One region of the Anaerobacillus sp. 63XJN7_4_ISO-PGPR-S23-413 genome, then DNA from elsewhere that is predicted to be linked to it. Evidence: riboswitches for the same ligand, from Rfam matches in the RefSeq annotation. Region 1 holds a riboswitch; the other holds the start of a gene.

What was found. Region 1 has a riboswitch for cyclic di-GMP ahead of AC0VYO_RS20460 (anti-repressor SinI family protein). Riboswitches for the same ligand answer to the same signal wherever they lie in the genome.
Region 2: it holds a riboswitch for cyclic di-GMP, as region 1 does, so the genes downstream of both, AC0VYO_RS11065 (anti-repressor SinI family protein) here and AC0VYO_RS20460 (anti-repressor SinI family protein) in region 1, are expected to answer to the same signal.

What each region holds. Positions count from the first base shown of each region.
Region 1 is NZ_CM149688.1:3,971,364-3,979,538, forward strand. Features, by position in the region: gene AC0VYO_RS20440 (alpha amylase N-terminal ig-like domain-containing protein) at 1-1,433, opposite strand, end outside; gene gloA2 (SMU1112c/YaeR family gloxylase I-like metalloprotein) at 1,612-1,998, opposite strand; gene AC0VYO_RS20450 (SDR family oxidoreductase) at 2,070-2,837, opposite strand; gene AC0VYO_RS20455 (hypothetical protein) at 2,923-3,216, opposite strand; cyclic di-GMP riboswitch class I at 3,430-3,530, shown strand; gene AC0VYO_RS20460 (anti-repressor SinI family protein) at 3,553-3,672, shown strand; gene AC0VYO_RS20465 (helix-turn-helix domain-containing protein) at 3,786-4,121, shown strand; gene AC0VYO_RS20470 (DUF5658 family protein) at 4,312-4,449, opposite strand; gene AC0VYO_RS20475 (hypothetical protein) at 4,478-4,741, opposite strand; gene AC0VYO_RS20480 (anti-repressor SinI family protein) at 4,754-4,876, opposite strand; gene AC0VYO_RS20485 (helix-turn-helix domain-containing protein) at 5,189-5,521, shown strand; gene AC0VYO_RS20490 (hypothetical protein) at 5,593-5,748, opposite strand; gene fabZ (3-hydroxyacyl-ACP dehydratase FabZ) at 5,988-6,410, opposite strand; gene AC0VYO_RS20500 (DNA-directed RNA polymerase subunit beta) at 6,429-6,713, opposite strand; gene mreB (rod shape-determining protein) at 6,750-7,751, opposite strand; gene spoIIID (sporulation transcriptional regulator SpoIIID) at 7,891-8,163, opposite strand.
Region 2 is NZ_CM149688.1:2,047,494-2,055,668, forward strand. Features, by position in the region: gene egtB (ergothioneine biosynthesis protein EgtB) at 1-191, shown strand, start outside; gene egtD (L-histidine N(alpha)-methyltransferase) at 188-1,159, shown strand; gene AC0VYO_RS11055 (thioredoxin family protein) at 1,237-1,551, shown strand; gene AC0VYO_RS11060 (hypothetical protein) at 1,584-1,814, opposite strand; cyclic di-GMP riboswitch class I at 2,040-2,128, shown strand; gene AC0VYO_RS11065 (anti-repressor SinI family protein) at 2,154-2,291, shown strand; gene AC0VYO_RS11070 (glycine--tRNA ligase) at 2,673-4,055, shown strand; gene AC0VYO_RS11075 (HAD-IA family hydrolase) at 4,181-4,750, shown strand; gene AC0VYO_RS11080 (MFS transporter) at 4,838-6,244, shown strand; gene gltC (glutamate biosynthesis transcriptional regulator GltC) at 6,291-7,196, opposite strand; gene gltB (glutamate synthase large subunit) at 7,373-8,175, shown strand, end outside.

The DNA.
Region 1 (8,175 bases):
TTTTCTTCATTTCCATTATTAAATCGATCAGGGAAAATTTGATACACCACAGCTTCTTTCATCCAGTCTGGCGTTTCGTATCCTGGATCGAAGACCGTTAATTGATAAAGTTCAGCATTCGTATCAACTGCTTTTCCAGCCGCTCCTTGCTTCGTATCTTCTCCATACTCCGCTTTTGCTGAACCATCACGCACGATAAATTTATAGCCGTAAAGTCCTTTTTCTTCAGGCGTTACTTTCGCTTCCCAAAAATCTTTCCCATCATTTGTGGCTGCCTTCTCCATTGAGATCAGCTTGCTTGTACCCGTATTTTGATTCTTGATGTAGAGGTCGGCTTTCGCTACATCATCTTTCTTTGCTGCTAGACGTAGCGTCACCGTCTTTCCTTCTTTCACAGCACCAAACGGAGCACGATAAGCTTCTTCCCATGAGTTATGTAGAAGACTTGCCTTATTTACTGCACCATCTGACCCTTCAGCACTATAATCTGTGCTTACTTCTTTTGAATCGGCATTGAAAAAGAACGTGACGTCTGCCTTTTCAATGACGTTCAACTTTGCATTCTCTGCTGGATAATCGTCTCCCCATTTATCGCCAAGCACCACTTTATACTCATAATTCCCTTTTGGTACGCTTGTCGTAAAGGAATAGACATTATCAAATTGATCATCAGTCAGAAGCGCTGTTGACTGATCAGGGCTCCACTCTGCCCCTGCATCAATGGCAGGCTGGATCGAGCCAACAAGTCTAGGTGATTTTTCTTTTAGCGGTGTGTAAGTAGTTGAATCTGCAATCGCATGTGTTCCATCATGATAATAAAACGTTACTTTTGTTTTCTCATCCAGTGTTAATTTAAGATTGTTTCCACCATCACCATAGCTCTCTCCCCAAGATTGATTGATCGCTATTTTATATTCATAACTCCCTGCTGGAAGTTCACCAGAGAATTCATAAAACCCTCCTCCCATGGCTTCCATCTTTGTTTCCTCAGCTGTTGGATCCCATTCCTTTGAAGCACCGAGCTCGTCCTGCAAATCGCCAACAAGGGTGACAATTCGTTCGTCTTTCACCTCGCCAATCGTAAAGGTACTATTATCGCTACCATTTGGATTTAAAGGATCTTTCATCCATTCATCTCCCACGATAAATTTGTACTGATGAAGTCCATCGGATAGATCATCTATCGTTAACTCCCAGACGTCATCTACTTTCTCGAGTGGAAGTGCCCCTTCCTGCCAATTTGTAAAATCACCTGCAACAAGAATCGATTCTTCGCTCCCATCTCCTTCATAAATAAACGTAGCTGATGATCCGTCTATGACAGGACTAACTGCTGCCGCTTTCACTGCTCCAGGAATAGCTCCAGCAAGCAATTGAATCAACAGAACGACGACGAGTGACAGTGAAAATCTCCTTCGATTACCCCTTTTCATCCTTTTCCCCCTTGAAAATACGATTAGCGAAACCGTTTGCACAAAACCGTAAATTTCAGGAAACCGTTTGCAGTTATAAATAAAAAATAAGCTAACTGTTCCAAATCCAAGCAAACGCTTTCGCGATCTATTTTGCCACAGGATTTGGAAGTAATCAACTTATTTTTAGAAAATTTCATTATTTTTCGTACAGCTCGATCGGTAGACCATCCGGATCATTGAAAAAAGTGAACCGCTTCATTGTGAGCTCATCCACTCTTACATCTTCAATAGAAGATACTCCTCTTTCTGTTAGATGATTAACGGCCTTATCAAGGTCTAATACTTCAAAAGCGATATGTCTTAGTCCCTTTGCTTCAGGATAGCTTGGTCTTTCTGGCGCATTCGGGAATGAAAATAATTCAATTCTTGTATGATCTCCGACGGCAAGATCAAGTTTGTATGAATTTCGTTCTTCTCTGTAAGTTTCCTCGATAACCTTAAGACCGAGTGTATCTACATAGAACTTCTTTGATTTTTCGTAATCTCCGCAAATAATTGCAACATGGTGCACTTTAGTAAACATCTGCTTCACCTCACTTTAAACGATAAGCTGACAAATGAGCGTCGTCAATAAGAAACCCGAGCAGCTAGTCATTATAGCAGCGATTCCGCCCCATCTACATACATATCTGTCCCTGTTACATGACTGGATGCATCAGAAGCTAGAAAGTAAACGACGTCTGCCACCTGTTGTGGCGAACCTGGTTTTTGCTCAAGCGGATGACTTCCTTCAGGATATTCTACTGGAATTTCAATTTCTTCTACACTATCTTTTTTGTCTGTGTTTTGATCAATGTTCGTCTCGATTGCCCCAGGGCAAATGGCGTTTACGCGGATGTGATACTGTGCTAGTTCAAGAGCAGCCATTTTCATAAAGGCTACCTGTCCTGCTTTTGAAGTACTATAAGCAGACATGCCAAAGTTCGAAAAAGTCCGATTGCCATTTATGGAACTAGTAATAATGATACTCCCTCCATCTTCTTTCATATAAGGGATTGTATGTTTCACCATTAGAAAAGTACTTCTTAAATTTGTTTCAATCGTCTGATCCCACTCATCAACCTTCATTTCTTCAATCGGATTCAGTGTGCCATTAATTCCTGCATTGTTAAACAGAATATCAATGCGTCCCCATTTGTTAACAACTTGCTTCAAACCATATGTAACTCGTTCTTCATCGGCCACATCCACATCAAGGACAAACGCCTCTCCCCCGTTTTTTACGATCGACTCCTTCACTTGTTCTGCTCGACTTTCCTTCAAATCAAATAAGCAAACTCGAACGCCTTCTTTTGCAAAGCGTTTAGCTGCGGCTTCTCCAATTCCAGATCCACCACCTGTTATAACGGCTACCTTCTTCATATTTAGCACTCTCCTTTTTTCTGACTATTCCCGTCCACCTACTTTTTAGACAATTTTATATAAAAAAAGAGACCCGTTAAGGTCCCTATTGCTGGTTTTCAGTTTCATCATTCGGTTGCTTTTCAGTGTCGTCCATGTCCCCTTCATCCATGTTACCATCTTCATCTTTATCGCCTTCTTCTGAACCATCCTTATTCATTGTATCATCGTCTTCCTGATCAATCGTTCCATCGTCTTCGTTAACATTCTCTTCATCTTCTGGTGTATCTTCTTGCATTTCGGGATCTTCTACCGGTCCTTCTTCTTCATTTGCATTCGAACAAGCCGCAATACTCAGGGAAAGAAACATCGTCATCAGTAACAACATCCACTTTTTCATAGAAAAACCTCCATCGTTGTAATAGTCCTATTTTGACCATCTCAAGTGGATGTATGTATTTTCCTAACACCAAATTTAAAAAAAGCTATTTATTTACAAAAAAAGTCATATATTTTTGATATTTTTTACAAATTACAACACATTTCGTAGGTTTAATGGCCTATTATAATAGTAGGATTTTCATAAATATATGATGGATCGTACAAAGTATCCTCCAGAAAAGGGCAACCATTTTTGAAAAAAAGTGGGCGCAAAGTAAACAGATCTAAGGAAGCTTGTTGATAGAAGGCTTCTATGATGGCTGAACTACCTGGAAAGAGTTTAAGGAGGAGTTACATGGGCGTACATACGGAAGAAAATCTGGACGAGGAATGGATTAAATTAATGAAAGAAGCGAAGGAATTGGGCATCAAAATTTCTGAAATCAAAGCGTTTCTCAAAAATGAGGGAATGTAACCTGAACGAAAGCGGCGGAACGGACGCCGCTTTCGTTCTATTTACGGAACAATAACATACTGGTATAATTACATACAATCAAAGAATTTTGTCGAAGCATCGGAGGGATACACGTGATAGGTGAAGAAGTAAAGAAGTATCGTTTACGCAAAGGGTTATCTCTTTCAGAATTAGCGGAACGTGCGAATGTGGCCAAGTCATATCTGAGTTCAATTGAACGAAATATACAATCAAATCCCTCTATCCAATTCCTAGATAAAATATCTAATGTTCTTGATGTTTCGGTAGAGGTACTACTTCAGGGAGATGATCCTATTCATCAGAGTGAGTTAGACTCGGAATGGAAAAAGATCGTTAAAGAAGCAATGGAGTCTGGTATAAGTAAGGACCAGTTCAGGGAGTTTCTGGAGTTTAATAAGTGGCGTGCCAAACAGGGATCTGATCAATAAATTGTTTTTTTAAGAGCCGACATCTTCCAGTAGGCTCTTATCTATTTAGTTAACAGGATATATACCTAATAGCCGTGGATACACAATATGAAAGAATATAATGTTGAAGCCACGATTAATAAAATCCGTATTAAACCGGATTTAAAGTGATGAAATTTTAAAAGTAAGGCGATCAAAAAAAGAGACAAACCTATTTATACATTAGGATAACAAGTGGATCCATTTGAAATAGCATTCGCATTAATGGATTCACTTCTCCGATCCATCCATTTTGAACTCCACAATATGTGATAAATCCATCAAGAGCGTTAATCCATGCTAAATAAATAACAAAAAACTGCTCCTACGTTTTCCCTTTATTCATAATGAGACGATATATTTTGGTTTTGTATAATCTCCCTAAGTTCATCGTACATTTTCTGTTCATCTCGGATTATTCCTTTGATGTCTTGTTCTTTATTTTCAAGTCCGTGGATTTTCTCTAGAATAAAAGATAAATCGCACTTCCCTTTATATTCGTCATTGATGTAGAGTTTGGCGATCTGTTTATCAACCGCAATGATTTTAATCCTCTTCCCTAAAATATAAGAGACAAAAGTCCCTTCCCCTAATTTGATCACCATCATTCCTCCTTATTTTTTTGAGGAATTGATTAGAAAATCCTTCACTTCCTCCTTAGATAATCCCATTCTTCTTGCAATTGAAATAAGGGTCACCCATTCCTGATCCAATTTTTCGTCAGTATACGTTTTCATTCCCCATCCCCCTTATATAATTCAGCAATAAACGACATTAATAAAGAACGTTTTGTTCTTTATTTAGAATGTACATCTAATATAGTCTTATTTTGGAAGATTAAAAAGACTGAAAATTCTTTATATAAGGCTGTTACCAGCTTATAATCTTCTATATCCTACCAAATACTCTCTCGTTCTTAAATTTTAATTATTTTGTTCAAAGAGACTTTTAGAAAATTAATATAAAAACACGACATTTGTTCTGTTTACAGAACAAATTGTTCTTGATAAAATTAACACAATAAATAATGATAAAGTCGAGGTAAAGGGATGATAGGGGAAAAAATTAAACTTTATCGGAATCGTATGGGACTGTCTTTAACTGAACTCGCTAAACGGGCAGGGGTTGCCAAGTCTTATTTAAGTTCGATTGAACGAAATCAACAGGCTAATCCTTCTATTCAATTTCTTGAAAAAATAGCGGCAGAATTAAAGGTTCCTATGGAAGTGTTCATATTAGAAGAAGATCACGAGGAGCCGGCACTCGACACGGAGTGGAAAGAATTAATCGAAGAAGCGATGCGCTCAGGTATTACAAAAAAAGATTTCGCAGACTATTTAGAGTTTAAAAAGTGGCAACTCCATCATGGCAATGATGAATAAAACAACTACTTAAAATCGAATTTCTATTGAAATATGAAACTCCTGTCCACGAAGGACAGGAGAGAAAGTTCTTATTCAGCAGAGTTCTCAGAGTTTTCGTTAGCCGCTGGCTCTTCGGTGTTGGTTCCATTGTTCATAGAGTTATTGCCGTTCTCAGAATCATTTTCACCGCTGTTACACGCTGTGATTAACATTACAGCTACTAACGAAGTTGCAATTTTGAGCATGAATTTCTTGTTATTCATTTCCAAAATTCCTCCCTGAACTCGATAAGTTTTACCGCTATGTAGCGGTTGAGTAAATCATAGCAGGTAAAAAAGGGTATTTGTTAGAATTTACATAGTCTCTATGATCGTTTAACATTACATCAACATTTGAGTCATCATCGAGCCTCTACTAAAGTGAACTTCACACTCCAAAAAACCCCTATTTCCGTATAAATTACGGAAATAGGGGTTTGCTTGTCCTACTTCAATGCAAACATAATCTCGGCTTCAGCTGCAACTTCGCCGTCCACTGTTGCTGTTGCTTTACCTTTGCCGATCGGTCCTTTGATACGAATGATTTCAACTTCGAGACGAAGCTGATCTCCCGGTTTAACCTGTTTTTTAAAGCGACATTTGTCAATACCAGTAAAGAAAGCTAACTTGCCTTGATTATCTTCCTTCTTCAGCATCGCGACAGCACCTACCTGAGCAAGTGCTTCAACGATTAACACACCTGGCATAACAGGGTAATCTGGAAAATGTCCATTAAAGAACTCTTCATTCGCTGTTACGTTCTTAATACCAACTGCTCTTACTTCTTCTTCTACTTCAAGAATTCGATCAACGAGCAGAAAAGGGTAACGATGCGGGATAATCTTCTTAATGTCCTGACTATCTAACATAATTCATTCTCCTAACTGTTACTCTTCTTTTTTGACGATATCACTAATCTTTACCCATGTACTCTTCTTAAAGACGTCTGCAGGGCTTCCGTCTCCAATGACACCGTAACCGATCATCGCACCTGCTACAAGTGAAGCGACGAGCAATAGGGCAACGAGAAGAAGGCGTAGCCAGATTGGAATTAACCGAATCCTTGGCTTACGCTCTTTAATTTCTTTATTCTTATTCGTTTTTATGGCCTCTTCATTAGGAAGTTCCTTATGCTCTGAGGTCTGGTTCACCTTTTCATGGTTGTTCGCCATTATGATTACACCCTTACGAATAGTTTCCGTTCTAATTTAGACTAATTTTTTCTTTGCAATTTTGTCAATATGCTCAAGCATGAGGCCTGTCCCTTTTGCAACGCAGCTCATTGGCTCTTCGGCAATGAGTACAGGTACCATTAGCTCTTCAGCGAATAGCTGATCAATACCGTGAAGCAAAGCACCCCCGCCTGTCATGATGACACCACGGTCAATAATATCTGCTGAAAGCTCTGGAGGAGTTCTTTCAAGTACGCTCTTCGCGGCCATTACCATATGTGTAATTGGCTCCTGAAGGGCCTGCTGAATTTCATCAGATTTCACTGTGATCGTGCGTGGAAGTCCTGAAACCATATCTCGTCCACGAATATCAAGTTCTTCTTTCCGGCCGCCTGGAAATACCGTTGCTACGTTAATCTTAATTTGTTCTGCTGTCCGCTCCCCTATGAGAAGCTTATACGTTTTCTTGATGTAATCCAGGATTTCGTAATCGAACTTGTCCCCTGCCATTTTAATGGAAGAGGCGGTGACAATATCGCCCATTGAAAGAACTGCGATATCCGTCGTTCCACCGCCAATGTCCACAACCATATTACCGCTTGGCTGAAATATATCCATACCAGCGCCAATCGCTGCTACTTTTGGTTCTTCTTCAAGGAAAATTTGTTTTCCACCGCTTTTTTCAGCAGCTTCTTTAATCGCTTTCTTTTCAACAGACGTAATGTTTGTTGGCGTACAAATTAGAATACGCGGTTTAGATAGAAAGCTTTTTACATTAATTTTGTTCAAGAAATGTCTCAGCATCACTTCTGTAATATCGAAGTCTGCAATAACGCCATCTTTCAATGGACGTGTTGCAACGATGTTTCCAGGAGTCCGGCCAACCATTTGTCTTGCTTCTTCACCTACAGCAAGTGCTCTTCCAGTACCAGTGTCTAATGCCACGACAGAAGGTTCATCCAACACTATGCCTCTGCCTTTCACATAAATCAGTACGTTCGCGGTACCTAAATCAATCCCAATATCACGTGAAAACATGACTTATCCTCCCTGTATTCTTTCACTCATCTATTGTCTCAGTCCTAGTATGTTTAAACTACTTATCCATTAGTATATTGTACCACAAATAAAGAACCAGGAAGAAAGTATTTAGAAAAAAATGTCGTTTTTAGGCGTATTATTTGACAGCTTCTTCTTTTTCCGTATCCTTTCTATATTTTATTCTCGTCGCTTCGCCGCCGCGGAGATGGCGTATCGATTTATGATACTCGAGAATCCCCTTCACCTCATTGGCGAGGTCCGGATTAATTTCGGGAAGCCGTTCTGTTAAATCCTTATGAACGGTACTTTTGGACACTCCAAACTCTTTGGCGATCACCCTCACCGTTTTCTTAGTCTCCACGATGTAATTTCCAATCTTGATGGTTCGCTCTTTGATGTAATCGTGCACACCACTCGCCTC
Region 2 (8,175 bases), 1.9 Mb from region 1:
ACCCAGGTAATAAACCGCTTGACGGGGCGTTGGGCGAGTATAATGCAAAATTCATGAGCAGTCAGATGATTCTAAGAGGCGGATCATGTGTTACCTCCGTAACTCATATTCGCCCGACCTATCGAAATTTCTTTGGTCCAGATAAACGCTGGCAATTTACCGGCATTCGTCTTGCAGATGATGAGCTATGATAAAAACTTCGCCAAGTATTCAGCTAGTTGATCTTTTGCCAGAACAATCTGATCGACTTCAAGAAGTTTTAAAGGGATTGACAGCTCCTAATAAGAAGCTTGAGCCTAAATTTCTTTATGATCAATATGGATCTGAGCTATTTGAAGAAATCACACAGCTAGAAGAATATTATCCGACTCGAACGGAACTTGGAATAATGGAAGAGTCTCTTGATGATATTCTTGCTTACATTGGCGAAGAATCTAGGGTTATTGAATTTGGAAGTGGGGCAAGTCGCAAAATCAGACTTCTTCTTGAATCTGGATTGATTCAAGAATATAGTCCTATTGATATATCGAAAACATTTTTGAAAGAGTCTGCAGCACAATTGGCATTTGATTATCCTAACATTAAAATTACTGGTATTGTTGCGGATTATACAAATGCCTTTCATCTGCCGGAACATCTGCTTGATCCTTCTAAAAAAAATACGGTCTTTTTTCCCGGTTCTACAATCGGTAATTTTGAGAAGCAAGAAGCAGAAAGGTTTTTATCAAGAATTTCGAGTACACTATCAAGTAATGATGGATTATTAATTGGAGTTGATCTAAAGAAATCACCATCTCTTCTGCATCGTGCTTATAATGATAGCAAGGGAGTAACTGCAAAGTTTAATTTAAACATGCTTCGTCATTTGAATCTTTCGTTAGGGGCGAATTTCTCCCTAGATCAGTTTGAGCATTACGCCTATTATAATGCTAATCTGGGAAGGGTTGAGATGCATCTTGTCAGTATGCTAGAGCAAATGGTGACCGTTGGTGATCAACATATACATTTTGAGAACCATGAAACGATTCATACGGAGAATTCCTATAAATATAGTCTAGAGGAATTTAAACTGTTAGCAGAGAATTCAGGTTTCACATCAATGAAAACATGGACTGATCAAGAACAGCTTTTCAGTTTGCACTATCTTAGTGTGAAATAACGTAAGCTTTCTTACAGACATTCAATGATTATTTCGATATAATTGTTAATGAAGATATAGGTGAAGGAGAGATAATCATGAAGAAGATTGAAACAGCTGATTCTTATCAGTCATTCATTAACAATAATGACGTATCCATTCTAAAATATGAAGCTAACTGGTGCCCGGATTGCAAGCGCCTTGACTTTTTTATTGATGATATAATGAATGCTCATCATGAAAAACAATGGGCTCAAATCGATATTGAACAATTCCCTGAAATTACAGAGGAAAATGATGTTATGGGTATTCCGAGCCTTCTTGTCTATAAAGACGGCAAAAAGATTGGTCACTTGCATAGTGCGAATACCAAAAATCCAGATCAGGTGAAAGAATATTTAAGTCAATTCTAAACAAAAGAGAAGGTTGCGAAGGCAACCTTCTTTTATTTTGTTAGAACATATTCAATGGAGCCGTCGATTAATGAATGAACAAATGCAACTGTATATCCAATGCTAAGGTAAGTAGAAAGTGTCTCACTACAATGGGGATGTAATGGTTCTGTTGGGGCATGAAGACTTTTATACATGGTTTTTACGGTACTAGAGGTGGGTTCACAACGAAGTAGTACAACATGTTTGCCGCTCCAGGCGGTACTAATATGATTTCTCTGCATATCACTCTTCCTTTGTGAAAAATATATTCAGGGAATACAGTTAGGATATGAGTGAAATCCTAGGATGTTAGAAGTAGAAATGAAAATTTAAAAATATTTTGAATTTTCATCAGATAACTGGTATATTAGTAGCATATAACGTCAAACTTCTCGATAATCGCATTTATTCACTAAAAAGTTGTGTGTTTTGTAAGTTTAAGGTCGGAATGTGTCATTTCTGAATTCTCCAGACAAGGGCAAACCATCCTAAAGGGTGGGACGCAAAGACACAGGTCTAATGTTGGTTCTCCAACGATGACGGCTGGTCCTCCTGGAAAACCCAAGAAGGAGGAGAAAAGAATGACCATGGCGAAACCTAAGCCTAAGAAGGTACTTGATCAAGAATGGGTTATTCTCATGAGGGCTGCCAGGGAACTTGGATTGAAGAAAGAAGAGGTACAGGCATTCTTAAGACAAGACAAAAACCGACATCTATGAATATACATAAATGAATGACGACCTTTAAGGTCGTTTTTTTGTGATAAGCTTTGATGAAAGCAAATACGGTGTGAAATGAATAATCCTTGACTTTAGGGCAATATTTTTTGTATCATATGTCATATCAATTGCATACATAAACCATACTAACTATGAAGGATAAATAGTAGTCAGAATAACCTTGACTTTAGCGATTCGGGGACGGTGGAAGCCCGAACGAGGTCTGATGAAACGGCAGTCTGGAGTTACGTTTCTCAAAGTGGATGCCTTATTTGCATCAACTAGGGTGGAACCGCGGGTGCATAAGCTCTCGTCCCTGGACATTTTTTGTCCATGGATTGGGAGCTTTTTATATTGATTGAGAAAAAAGGAGAGAATGACATGACAATTTCAATGGATCAGATCGTTTCAGTATCAAAGCACAGAGGATTTATTTTCCCTGGTTCTGATATTTACGGTGGACTAGCAAATACGTGGGATTATGGACCACTTGGTGTAGAACTTAAGAAAAATATTAAAGATGCATGGTGGAAGAAGTTTGTTCAAGAATCACCTTATAACAGTGGTCTAGATGCCGCCATTCTAATGAATCCAAAAACGTGGGAAGCTTCAGGTCATTTAGGTAATTTCAATGATCCTTTAATTGATTGCAAAAGCTGTAAAACACGTCATCGTGCAGATAAATTAATTGAGGACGCTCTTTCTACTGATGAAGAGGACATGATTGCAGACGGCCTTTCATTTGAAGAAATGGAGCGTTTGATGAAAGAAAATCATATTACTTGCCCTGAGTGTGGCAGTGAAGATTTCACAGAAATTCGTCAATTTGATCTTATGTTTAAAACCCATCAAGGTGTAACTAAATCGAGCACGAGTGAAATTTACCTTCGCCCAGAAACGGCGCAGGGAATCTTCGTAAACTTTAAAAATGTTCAACGCTCTATGCGTAAGAAAGTGCCTTTTGGTATTGCGCAAGTTGGAAAAAGCTTCCGAAATGAAATTACACCAGGTAACTTTACATTCCGTACTCGTGAATTTGAACAAATGGAGCTTGAATTCTTCTGTAAGCCAGGTAACGAATTAGAGTGGCATGAGTATTGGAAAGAGTACTGCAAAAACTGGCTTCTAAATCTTGGTGTAAAAGAAGATAGCATCCGACTGCGTGAGCATGCAGAAGATGAGCTGTCGCATTATAGTAATGCAACAACTGATATCGAGTACAAGTTCCCATTTGGCTGGGGCGAACTTTGGGGTGTTGCTTCACGAACAGATTACGACTTAAAGCAGCATATGGAACATTCCAATGAAGATTTCACTTATCACGATCAACAAACAGGGGAGAAGTATGTGCCTTATTGCATTGAGCCTTCACTTGGTGCTGACCGCGTCACTCTTGCTTTCTTGATTGAAGCATATGAGGAACAGGAGCTTGAAGATGGCACAACTAGAAGTGTGATGCACTTCCATCCAGCGATCGCTCCGTTTAAAGCTGCTGTATTCCCTCTATCTAAGAAGCTTTCTGAAGAAGCGCGTGCTGTTCATGCGGAACTTTCGAAATACTTTATGGTTGATTATGATGAGGCTGGCTCAATTGGTAAACGTTACCGTCGTCATGATGAAGTTGGTACACCGTACGCTATTACATTTGATTTTGATTCTGTTGAAGACCAACAAGTGACGATTCGTGACCGTGACACAATGGAACAAAAGAGAATGCCGATTTCTGAACTGAAAAGCTTTCTTGAAGAAAAAACACAATTTTAATGTAGGAAGCCGCTCAAAATACGAGCGGCTTTTCTTTATATTGAAGAATAACAATGATTCTTATTGATCGTTTACCCACGAGATTAAGCTAACTTGTTGTATAACTAATAAGGAGTGAATAGTAAGTGAAGATTCTATGGGATTTTGATGGCACATTATTTGATACATACCCTGCTTTTACAAAAGTAATGAAAGAATTAGTTTCTAAAGATGTAAAGGAAGAAGATATTTTAAAAGAGCTAAAAGTGTCTTTTCGTCATGCAACGGAAGTGTTTCATTTAACTGAAGAACAAATTAAAACGTTTCGTGAAATGGATAATGCTTTGTCACCAGAAGATAAACCACCATTTCCAGGTTTGAAAACAATTCTTCAAAAAGCTGAATTAAATGTCATTATGACTCATAAACCGCGTGAAGAGGTGATCACGATTTTAAAGTATTTTAATATGGAGCATTATTTCGCTGATCTTGTTGCCGGAGATGATGGATTTCCACGTAAGCCTGATCCTGCTTCCTATCACCATTTGAATAACAAGCATCAGCTTGATCTTGCCGTTGGTGACAGAGTACTCGATATTCTTCCTGCTAAAGAAGTGGGAATGAAAACGTGTTTATTTCAGAATGATTCTTCAGGCGCTGATCTATATGTTACTAATTATGAGGACTTGAAAAACCTGTTATGGCCATCTTCGTAAAAAGCTTTTTATGGCCATTTAAAAGTTGAAGTCCTTCATATTCATATGTGATAATACACATATGAATATGAAGGGGATGGTTTTGCCGTGGATAAAAAACTTCGGTTTATTTTAATTACATTCTTATTAGGTGTTTTTCTAGGCGCGCTTGATTCAGGGATCGTTTCTCCTGCCTTAACAACGCTTATAGAAGATCTTGGCATCGATTTGAAATGGACAGTTTGGGTCGTTACAATCTATACACTTGTTTATGCGGTTAGCATGCCGATTGTAGGAAAACTTGCTGACTTATTTGGAAGAAAGCGTATTTTTCTTGCTGGGATTACATTATTTGCACTAGGTTCCCTTCTTGCGGGATTTAGTCAATCACTGCCTGTTCTATTAGCAGGGAGAGCGATTCAAGCCCTCGGTGGAGGGGGAATCATACCAATAGCGAATGCTGTAATTGGAAGTAGTTTCCCGAAAGAAAAGCGAGGTATGGCCCTTGGTTTAGTTGGTGCTATGTTTGGCGTAGCAACTATACTAGGACCGAACGTAGGGGGGTTCTTCGTTGCACAGCTTAGCTGGCGCTGGATTTTCTTTATCAACCTTCCAATTGCCGTTGTAATTATCATAATGGGACTTAAACTTCCGGATGACCGAACAGAGAGTAAGAAACCTTCACTTGATTGGGGTGGGGCGCTTGTTCTATCATTTCTAATTGTGTCCCTTTTACTAGGTCTAACCAACCTTGAAACGAGTGAATTTCTTCAATCCATCCAATCATTGCTTGTATGGCCATTGTTACTTATCAGTCTTGTGCTTATTTACCCTTTGATCAAGGTCGAAAAAGCGGCCGCAGACCCTATACTGAAATTAAGCTACTTTACTGATCGGAATATTGTTCTCGCATTACTTATTTCAACGATTACCGGCATTGGGATAATTAGTATGATTTTCGTACCGTCATTCTCTGAAATTATCTTGTCATTATCAAGGGGCCAGGGTGGTTATGTGATGACAATTTTAGCCGTTGCTTCTGGATTTGCAGCACCTATAGGTGGTGTTCTTCTTGATAAGTGGGGCGCCAAACAAGTCGTGTTATTAGGATTTTCATTAAGTCTTCTTGGCTCACTCGTCTTTACTTATCTAGCAGATGGATGGCTAACCCTTTCGCTTGGTATGGTGCTGTCTGGTGTTGGGATTGGATTTACAATGGGCACACCGCTTAATTACATTATCCTTGAGTTAACTCCTGATCGAGAAGCTGGCGCAGCGCTTTCTTTAGTAAGTTTATTTAGATCTGTTGGCACGTCGCTTGGTCCTGTTATCCTTGCAGGATTCATTGCGACTTCAGGTTCAAGTACATTTAGCGGTAGCAAAATAACGGATGGAGTAAGGGATATGATTCTATCAGGATATGAGCATATGTATCTAGCTGCTTCGGTTATATTTCTAACTGGACTTATTCTCGGCGTCTTTCTAAAAATGCCGGCAAAAGCCTCACAAAGTTAATTGATTTAAAAAACCATGTCGAGCGTATACGCTCGACATGGTTTTTTTATTGTCCAAATCGGTTAAGAACTTCATAAAAATGGGTAAGAAATTCAAAAAACTTTCTTTCAGAAGGAGCTAACTCTCTTCCTTGCGGGATAATGACGCCGACTGTTCTCGTGACGTTTGGCTCTGATAACTCAATTTTGACTGTCTCACCTGGGAGCTGCTCAGATAGGGTAATCTCTGGTAGTAGACTTACGCCAAGTCCAGCTGCAACTAGTCCTTTAATCGTATCGATATCTTCACCTTCAAATGCAATACGTGGTTTGAATCCAACTTGCTGGCAGGCTGAAGTAACGAGATGATGCAGGGCATAACCAGAGCGAAACAGCACAAATGGTTCATTTTTTAATTGTCCGAGCCGTAGCATTGGATAATCGGCCAGGGGATGAGATATAGGGAGGAGGGCTAAAAGTTTTTCTGTGAAGAAAATATGTCCATCAACATCAGTTCGATCTTTCGGCACTGGGGACACGAAAGCAATATCTATCTCCCCTTTACTTACTGCATCGGTAAGATCTTGTACAGATCCCTGTCTTAATTGAAATCCAACGCTTGGATGCTCCTTTCGAAATGCAGAAATAACGGTAGGTAATGTTTTAGCGGCAAGGCTGTTTGGAAATCCAATTCGAATCGTCCCTGTATCAGGATTTAAAAATTCATATACAGCTTGTCTCGCGCGTTCGATTTCTGAAATGGCCGTTTCAGCATGATCCATAAAAATATGTCCTACTTGTGTTAGCTTTACATTCCGTCCTTCTCGAATAAATAACTGCACTCCAAGCTCAGATTCAAGGTTGGCAATTTGTCTACTTACAGCTGATTGTGCGACGTGAAGGGAATTAGCTGCGTCTGTCACATGCTCCCGTTTCGCGACTTCCATAAAATAATACAGTTGCCTGAGTTCCATTTAAAGCAATCTCTCCTTTGATTCATATCAATATTAGATTAATTATATCTAAATTATATATTGGAAGCATTGGTTAAAGCAATGTACAATAAGTGTAGAATATTTAAACAATTTCGACGTTATGGCGTTAAAGCGAGAAACCATAATGAATTGGGATAAGAGCGAGGAGTGGGATTATGGATAGAAGTAACTTTCCAGAGAAACAAGGATTATATGATCCAATTCATGAGCATGACGCTTGTGGCATCGGACTGATCGCCAATATAAATAATGTGCCTGCACACGACATTATTGAAAAAGGAGTCTATATGTTACGCCAGCTAGATCACCGAGGAGGGCAGGGAAGCGATCCTGACACGGGTGACGGTGCGGGTATTATGTTACAGATTCCACACGAGTTTTTCAAAAAGAATTCAGGGTTCAACCTACCAGATAAAGGTGAGTACGGAGTAGGAATGATGTTCCTTCCGGTAGATAATCAGCTGAGACAGCGTGCAAAACAAATTGTTGAGAAAGCAATCAAGGAAGCAGGTCAAGAGTTTATTGGCTGGAGAACGGTTCCTGTAGATGAAACGACAATTGGAGAAGCAGCATGTATTGCTCAGCCTGTCATTCGACAGGTCTTTATTAAGAAAAGCGATATTTCAGCTGAAGAATTTGAACGTAAATTATACGTTATTCGTAAAAAAGCAGAGAAGCAAGTCGCTCAAGATTCACAGTTATCAAAAACAAAGTATTATGCAGCGAGCTTCTCCAAAGATACGATTGTTTATAAAGGGATGTTAACACCAGAACAGCTGGATCAATTTTATCTTGATTTGAAAGATCCTAGTTTTAAATCAGCTTTTTCAATGGTGCACTCACGCTTTAGTACAAATACTTTCCCAAGCTGGGATCGTGCTCATCCAAACCGTTATCTTATTCATAATGGGGAGATCAATACTCTTCGTGGAAATGTGAACTGGATGAGAGCAAGGGA